DNA from 2 places in the Peptostreptococcus sp. genome. Region 1 is predicted to be linked to the other one. Evidence: riboswitches for the same ligand, from Rfam matches in the RefSeq annotation. Region 1 holds a riboswitch; the other holds the start of a gene.

Evidence for each region. A riboswitch is a leader RNA that binds a small molecule or an ion and turns the genes downstream of it on or off. The one in region 1 is predicted to bind FMN.
Region 2: linked by a shared signal. The riboswitch ahead of ACW6OJ_RS02880 (ECF transporter S component) and the one ahead of ribD (bifunctional diaminohydroxyphosphoribosylaminopyrimidine deaminase/5-amino-6-(5-phosphoribosylamino)uracil reductase RibD) in region 1 are both predicted to bind FMN.

Annotation. Positions count from the first base shown of each region.
Region 1 is NZ_CDRRTB010000074.1:2,257-6,686, reverse strand. It holds gene ACW6OJ_RS06460 (ISL3 family transposase) at 1-1,250, shown strand, start outside; FMN riboswitch at 1,556-1,668, shown strand; gene ribD (bifunctional diaminohydroxyphosphoribosylaminopyrimidine deaminase/5-amino-6-(5-phosphoribosylamino)uracil reductase RibD) at 1,839-2,957, shown strand; gene ribE (riboflavin synthase) at 2,942-3,598, shown strand; gene ACW6OJ_RS06445 (bifunctional 3,4-dihydroxy-2-butanone-4-phosphate synthase/GTP cyclohydrolase II) at 3,608-4,430, shown strand, end outside.
Region 2 is NZ_CDRRTB010000017.1:4,723-9,152, reverse strand. It holds one part of gene prfB (peptide chain release factor 2) at 1-218, shown strand, start outside; gene ACW6OJ_RS02885 (Tex family protein) at 261-2,417, shown strand; FMN riboswitch at 2,489-2,600, shown strand; gene ACW6OJ_RS02880 (ECF transporter S component) at 2,689-3,309, shown strand; gene ACW6OJ_RS02875 (acyl-CoA dehydratase activase) at 3,600-4,397, shown strand.

The DNA.
Region 1 (4,430 bases):
TAGGTAACGAAAAAGAAAATATCAAGGGGATAGAATATACAGTACTAAGGGGAAAGCTTTCATATAGGCCAGCTTGCTGCCCTAAATGTGGTATAGTCAATGAAAATTATGACATAATTAGAAATGGGAGTCAGACTGTAAAAATACTTTTTAATAGGGTCAATACAAACCCTTTGATATTGATGGTTAAAAAGCAGAGGTTTTTCTGTAAGCATTGCGAGTCAACATTTATGGCCAAAACACCTATCGTAGATAAGGGGTGCTTCATATCGAATGATGTTAAGAGATCTATAGTTTTAAACCTATGTGAGACTAAGTCAATGGACTTAATTGCAAGAGAACACTGTGTATCTCCTACTAGTGTTGCCAGAATACTCCGTTTAACTGAAGATAGGAGAAGAAAAAATTACCTTCCTAGGATTCTATCAATAGATGAATTTAAGTCAGTAAACACAGTTGATGCGTCTATGAGTGTAAATTTAACCGATTTAGAAGGCGGTCATATTTTTGATATCCTGGCAGATAGGAAACAAAGATACCTCTTTGAGTATTTTAATTCCTATCCCTTGGAGGTCAGAAAAAGGGTAGAATATGTGACTACAGACATGTATAGGCCATATATTGATCTTGCCAAGAAGGTCTTTCCAAATGCCAATATCGTAGTGGATAGATTCCACATAGTACAGCTCTTGACAAGAGAGTTAAACAAGCTAAGAATAAACGAGATGAAGAAGCTTAATACCAGGTCTAGAGAGTATAAAATACTGAAGAGATACTGGAAAATACCACTTACAAAGAACTGGGAGTTAAACAGTATATATTTTTACAAGAACATACACTTTAAAAATATGACTAGTTCAGCTGACATATTAGGCTACATATTAGGAAAATTCCCCAACTTAAAAGAAGCCTATGTTTTTTATCAAAACTTCCTATTAAGTATATCTAATAATGATGTGAATATGCTTGAAGACATTCTAAATACTAGGAATGATAAAATACACATGTGTTTTAGGAAGAGTATAAAAATCCTTAAAAAGCTTAGAAAATATGTGGTAAATTCACTCAAATATGACTATACGAATGCAATTGTAGAGGGTAAGAATAATAAGATAAAGGTAATTAAAAGAGTATCCTACGGATACAGGAGTTTTAGGAATTTTAAGGCAAGGATAATGCTAATGGAAAGGTATAAAATACAAAAGGGCAACATCCATAGCTATAAGTTTGCTATGGATGCTGCCGCATAATTTAATAGATTTTATTGATTTAAATTATCACCAACGTTATTTGATATAGAGCCAATTTAAGTTGTCTAAATTGACAAAATTACCATAGAAGGCAATTTACAGAAAAAATTCTATACTCTTTATGCAAAGATATAATAGCACAGCTAAGATCAGTCTTAATTTTAAAAGTCCTAATGAAATAGTATCCGAGTATTTCTCAAAGTGTAACATATGTCTTGATAACTAAGACTAAAAGAAACTAAAAATTCTAAAGACTGTTGACAAGGTTTTCATAATATGATAAATTAAACTTGTAAGAAAGTGAATATAATCTTCAGGGCAGGGTGCAAGTCCCTACCGGCGGTAAAGCCCGCGAGCGCAAGCTGATTTGGTGAGATTCCAAAGCCGACAGTTAAAGTCTGGATGAAAGAAGATATTGTGTATATTTATGATACAAAAAATTGCTCTGAAATGTTTTTTAAACATTTCAGATTTTTTTTACAAGGACTAGTCTTGTTTTATGGTATTTTTTGTGCCACAATATATACACTACTAAAGGATTTATGCCCTGGACTATATGTTCAGGGATTTTTTTATGGGGGGATTCATATGGATGAGCTATATATGAGGATGGCTCTTGAGCTAGCAGAGAGGGCCTGTGGATACACCAACCCTAATCCCATGGTTGGGGCTGTAATAGTTAAGGATGGTCAGGTCTTAGGTAAGGGCTACCATACCAGGTGTGGTTGTCTACACGCAGAGAGGGAGGCCCTAAAGGACTGCCAGTCTAGAGGTGTAGATGTTAAAGGGGCAACTATGTATGTTACCTTAGAGCCTTGTTGCCACTATGGAAAGACTCCACCTTGTACCCAGGCCATAATAGAAAATGGTATAAAGAAGGTAGTGGTGGGTTCGCTTGATCCTAATCCCAAGGTGGCAGGTCAGGGAATAAGGATACTCAGAGACCATGGCATAGAGGTTGTAACTGGTCTTCTTGAAGATGAATGTGATGACCTAAATGAGGTCTTTATGCACTATATAAGGGATAAGAAGCCCTTTGTAGTAATGAAGTATGCAATGACTGCTGATGGTAAGATAGCCACAAGGACAGGCAAGTCCCAGTGGATAACAGGTCCAGAAGCAAGGGCCCAGGTCCATAGGGATAGGCATAGGTATTCAGCCATTATGGTTGGTATAGGAACTGTCCTGGCAGATGACCCTACCCTAAATTGCAGGCTAGAGGGTGGGCTTAGTCCGACTAGGATAATATGCGATACACATTTGAGGATTCCTATGGGGTCTAATATAGTGGGAACAGCCAATAGTTATCCTACGATTATAGCAACAAGGTCAACTGATAGGGACAAGATAGCCAACCTAGAGAAGGCAGGCTGCCAGATCCTAGTCCAGGAGGGACCGGGACCAGGTATAGATCTAGTAGACCTAATGGATAGGATAGGGGCTATGGGACTGGATTCAGTCCTACTAGAGGGGGGAGGCCAGCTGAACTGGTCAGCCCTTGAGGCAGGCATAGTTTCTAGGGTCCAGGTATATATAGGCAACAAGATCTTTGGTGGAAAGGATGCCAAGTCGCCAGTTGGAGGATATGGAGTTGACCTACCAGACCAGGCAAGGGCCTTGAGGCTTAAGAGTATAGAGGCCTTTGGTCCTGACCTACTGATAAACTACATTGTAGAAAATGAGGTGGTTGAGTGTTTACAGGAATAATAGAGGAAATAGGAAGTGTAAAGGCTATAGCAAGGGGAACTAATTCAGCAGTCCTGACCCTGTCAGCCAAGAGGGTCCTAGAGGATGTCAGCCTGGGAGATAGTATAGCAGTAAATGGGGTTTGCCTAACTGTGACTTCCTTTAGTAAGGACCAGTTTACAGTTGATGTCATGCATGAGACCATGACTAGGTCATCCCTGGCTAGCCTAAAGACGGGATCTAGGGTAAATCTTGAAAGGGCCATGCAGGCTAATGGACGTTTTGGGGGTCATATAGTATCTGGTCACATTGATGGAACAGGCAAAATCCTATCTGTAAAGAAGGATGATAATGCGGTCTGGTACCAGATAGGTGCAGATAAGAAAATACTGAAGTACATCATTGAGAAGGGGTCTATAACTATAGATGGTATAAGCCTGACAGTAGCCAAGGTAAGTGATAGAGATTTTTCAGTATCCATAATTCCCCACACTCTGGCTAATACTATACTGGACTATAAGGGTCAGGGACATATAGTAAACCTGGAAAATGACTGTATAGGTAAGTATGTTGAAAGGCTGATGAGCTTCGGTAACTTGGGTAGCAGGGAAGCAGACAAGCATGAAATAACAAGAGAATTTTTATTGAAAAATGGTTTTTAGGAGGATGAAATGTTTAAGCTTAACACAATTGAGGAAGTATTAGAAGACCTAAGACAGGGAAAGATGGTCTTGGTTACAGATGATGAAGACAGAGAAAATGAAGGTGACCTAATCTGTGCAGCAGAGTTTGCTACTACAGAAAATATTAACTTTATGGCTAGCTATGGAAAGGGGCTAATCTGTATGCCAATGAGTGCAGAATATTGCAAGAGGTTGGGCCTTGAGCAGATGGTGGTAAATAATACTGACAACCACGAAACAGCCTTTACCGTATCTATAGACCATGTTGATACAACTACAGGCATATCAGCAGTTGAGAGAGGCTTCACTGCTAGGGCCTGTGTAGCTGACGATGTAAAGCCAAGTGACTTCCGTAGACCAGGACATATGTTCCCCCTAAAGGCTAAGCCTAATGGTGTCTTAGAGAGGAATGGACATACAGAGGCTACTGTTGACCTAATGAGACTAGCTGGCCTAAAGGAGTGTGGCCTTTGCTGTGAAATCATGAAGGAAGACGGAACTATGATGAGAAAGACCGACCTTATAGAGATGTCCCAGGAGTGGGGGCTAAAGTTTACCTCTATAAAGGCCCTACAGGAATACAGGAAAAAGCACGACAAGTTAGTAGAGTGCTCAAGCAAGGTAAAGATGCCAACTAGGTTTGGAGATTTTACAGCCTATGCCTATATAAACAAGTTAAATGGGGAGCACCATGTAGCCCTAGTAAAGGGGGACATAGGTGATGGTAGAGACATACTTTGCAGGGTTCATTCAGAGTGCCTAACAGGTGATGTATTCGGATCAATGAGGTGCGACTGTGGTAAGCAATTTG
Region 2 (4,430 bases), on a different contig from region 1:
TAGTCCAGCTAAAGGAAGAGGAAAATAAGGAGAGGATAGAAGACCTCCAGGGCAAGTATTCGCAAATTACCTGGGGAAGCCAGATAAGGTCCTATGTGTTCCAACCCTACAAGCTGGTAAAGGACCATAGGACAAATGAAGAAAATGCAAATGTAGATGCGGTTATGGATGGGAAATTAGATAATTTTATGTTCCAATACCTAAAGCAAAAGGTATAGAGAATCCTCCTGCAGGCAATGATATGGGTAAAAGAGGAAATTATGGATATTAAAGAAATACTAATGAAAGAGATGGGCTTAGGTCCAAATCAGGTTGAAAATACAATAAAGCTAATAGATGAAGGAAATACAATTCCCTTTATAGCAAGATATAGGAAAGAAATGACTGGGGAGATGACAGATGTCCAGCTGAGAGAATTTGGAGACAGGTTGACCTACCTTAGAAATCTTGAGGAAAGGAAGGAAGATGTAAAGAGGCTTATAGACGAACAAGATAAGCTAGACAAGATCCTAGTGAATGCTATAGACAAGGCCAAGACCCTACAGGAGGTAGAGGATATATATGCTCCTTTTAAACAGAAGAAGAGGACTAGGGCAACTATAGCCAAGGAGAGGGGGCTAGAGCCACTAGCCAATATGATACTCCTATCTAAGAACCTAGATATAGAGAAAGAGGCAGAGAAGTTTGTCGATTCAGAAAAGGGACTAGATGATATTGAAAAGGTTATAGGGGGTGCAAGAGACATACTTGCAGAGGTAATGAGTGACGATGCGGGAATTAGAAAGTATATAAGGAACCAGGCCTTGAAAAGAGGCCAGATCCAGTCAAAGGCCAAGCTAGAAGAGGATTCTGTTTATAGGATGTACTATGACTTTACTGAGAGGGTAGAAGACATACTTCCACATAGGACCCTGGCCATAAACAGGGGAGAAAAGGAAGGCTTTTTGACTGTTAAGGTTTTGCTTGATGACCAGCAGATGATAGACAAGATTATTGCTTCATATAAGAGTCCTCAGAATGTGGGTAATGAAGCAATTTTGGAAGAGGTTGCCCAGGATGCCTATAAGAGGTTGATTTTCCCAGCAATAGAGAGAGAAGTTAGAAATCATTTGACAGACCTAGCCCAGGAAAGGGCCATCAAGGTGTTTGGTAAAAATCTCCAAGGCCTACTTTTGCAGCCGCCGATCAAAAATGCAGTAGTAATGGGCTTTGACCCAGCCTATAGGACTGGCTGTAAGATAGCAGTGGTTGATAAAAATGGGAAGCTATTGGACTTTACAACAGTATATCCAACCAAGCCACAAAATAAGGTGGAGGAAGCAAAGTCAATCCTTAAGAGATTAATTGAAAAACATAAGGTTGATATAATATCTATAGGTAATGGTACAGCTTCAAGGGAATCTGAACAATTTGTAGCTGAAATGATAGGTGAAATTGATAGACCTATTTCCTATCTTATAGTCAATGAGGCAGGAGCTTCAGTCTACTCAGCTTCCAAGCTGGCCAATGAGGAGCACCCAGATATAAATGTATCTATAAGAGGGGCCATATCAATAGCAAGAAGGCTACAAGACCCAATGGCTGAGCTAGTAAAGATAGAACCTAAGAGTATAGGTGTAGGCCAGTACCAGCATGATGTAAATGAAAAGAGACTAACTGAGGTCTTGGATGGGGTAGTAGAAGACTCTGTTAACCAGATTGGTGTAGATGCAAATACAGCATCATATTCCCTACTAGAGCATGTTGCAGGTATATCTTCTAGTCTTGCCAAGAATATAGTTGCCTATAGGAATGAGAATGGAGACTTTGAAGATATAAATGACCTTAAGAATGTAAAGAGGCTAGGACCGGCTGCCTTTAAACAGGCCGCCGGCTTTATAAGGCTTCCTAATGCCAAAAATCCACTGGATAATACAGGTGTTCATCCAGAGTCCTACGAGGCCTGCTTAGCCATGCTAGACCTACTAGGCTACACTCTAGATGACGTAGGGGTATCAAATCTAGACCAATTAGATAAGAAGGTAAAGGCATATGGGATAGACAGGCTTAGCTCAGATGTAGGGGTAGGCAAGGCAACCCTAAATGATATTATCGAAGAAATTAAAAAGCCTGGTAGGGATATCAGGGAGAGTGGAGTAAAGCCTATCCTTAGAAAGGATGTAATGCAGCTAGAGGACTTAGAAGAGGGCATGGTCTTGAATGGTACGGTTAGGAATGTAGTAGACTTTGGAGCCTTTATCGATATAGGTATAAAAAATGATGGACTAGTCCATATATCAAAGATATCAAACAAGAGGGTAAAAAATGCATCAGACCTACTTACAGTTGGAGACATAGTCAAGGTAAAGGTTATAGGAATAGACAAGGACAAGGGAAGGGTGTCTCTCTCCATGAGGGATGTTAGCCAGGACAAGTAGGATTAAAATCTTAATGAAAAAGATTGACATTTAGTCAGGTATCTTATATAATGAACTTGTAATTAAATATAATTAATCTTCGGGGGTGGGTGAAATTCCCTACCGGCGGTATAGCCCGCGAGCGCAAGCTGATTTGGTGAAATTCCAAAGCCGACAGTAAAGTCTGGATGAGAGAAGTATTTTATAACAATGTATATTGTGATGAAGTTGTTATTCCTGGGGATATTTTCTCCAGGAATTTTATTTTTCCCTCGAAAAATAGGAGGATAAAATGGAAAAGGTTAATTCAGTAAGTTTAAAGAAGAGAAGAGTGTCTACAATTAATATGGTTAAGGTAGCCCTATTGGCTGGGATAGCGTATGCATTGATGTTTTTAGAAATGCCAATACCACTATTCCCTGGTTTTTTGAAGCTTGACCTATCAGATATGCCAGCAATAGTAGCAGGCTTGGCCCTGGGACCAGTGGCAGGCTTTGCAGTTGAAGCAGTGAAGAACTTCCTTCACCTAATCACAGCAACTAGCACAGGAGGTGTTGGTGAAATCGCCAATATCGTAGTAGGATCTTCATTTGTAGTTGTTGCATCTTTTGTTTATAAGAAGGACAAGAGCATAAAGACTTTGGTAAAGGGGCTTGCCCTAGGAACAATAGCCATGGTTATTATAGGTACATCTATGAACTACTTTGTGATGCTACCTTTTTATGGTCAGTTCATGGGACTAGATGCTATAATAGGCATGGGTACAGCTATCAATCCAAACGTAAAGGACCTATTATCATTCGTTCTTTGGTTTATAGCACCATTTAACCTAATTAAGGGTATATTATTGTCAATAATCACTATACCACTTTATAAAAAGATAGAAAAATTGATAAAAAATAATTTAGCTTAAGCCATAAGTAGTAATTTAATTAAAAGTTTACAAGAGGCCCTATTTTCAATAATATTATTGAAAGTGGGGCCTTTTATATGATATAATTGACGAGGAGATGGGTTTAAAAATAATCCTTGATATTGTTTTTTAATTATCAATGATTAACGATTGCAGAGAATTAAATTTCGCATAAAATGTTAAGAAATAAATTTATATTTTGAAAAAAATGGGTATTAAATAAATTGTTAAAATCTATCGACGATATTTAATCTAAACAAATTATATAGGAGTACAGGAGGCGTTTTAAAATGAGCAGTGTATACACAATGGGTATTGATATTGGATCAACATCATCAAAGTGTGTGATAATGAAGGATGGTAAGGAAGTTGTAGGTGAAGGTGTAGTTAGCCTAGGTGCTGGTACTAAGGGAGCTGACCTAGTTATAGAAGAGGTACTTGGTAAGGCAGGAAAGGCTTTTGATGAAATAGACCTAATCGTATCAACTGGATATGGTAGAAATAGTTATGAAAATGCTGCTAAGACCGTTAGTGAGCTTAGTTGTCATGCCAAAGGTGGTGGATTCATCTTCGGTGGAGTTGGAACTATCATAGACATTGGTGGACAGGATATAAAGATACTTAAGCTAAATGACAAGGGTGGTCTTGTAAACTTCCTGATGAATGATAAGTGTGCGGCTGGTACAGGTAGATTCCTAGAAGTTATGGCTGGCGTATTGGATGTTAAGCTAGATGAACTAGGTGAGTTAGATGCCAAGTCTACGGAAGTAACACCAATCAGTTCTACATGTACAGTTTTTGCTGAGTCAGAGGTTATATCATGTATGGCTAAGAAGATTCCACTAGAGAATATTATAAGAGGTATACATGCTTCTGTTGCTACTAGAGTTGCTAGTTTGGCGAGGAGAGGTGGATTAAAGACTCCTGTTGCCATGACAGGTGGTGTTAGTAAGAACAAGGGTATAGTAAGGGCCCTTAATGAAGAATTAGAATGTGATATCTTGATATCTCCAGATTCTCAGATGGCTGGTGCTATAGGTGCTGCCCTATATGCTTATGAAGAATACCAGAAGCAAAACGCTGAATAAATATATAAAAAATTAGGGCCTGTATAGGCTCAA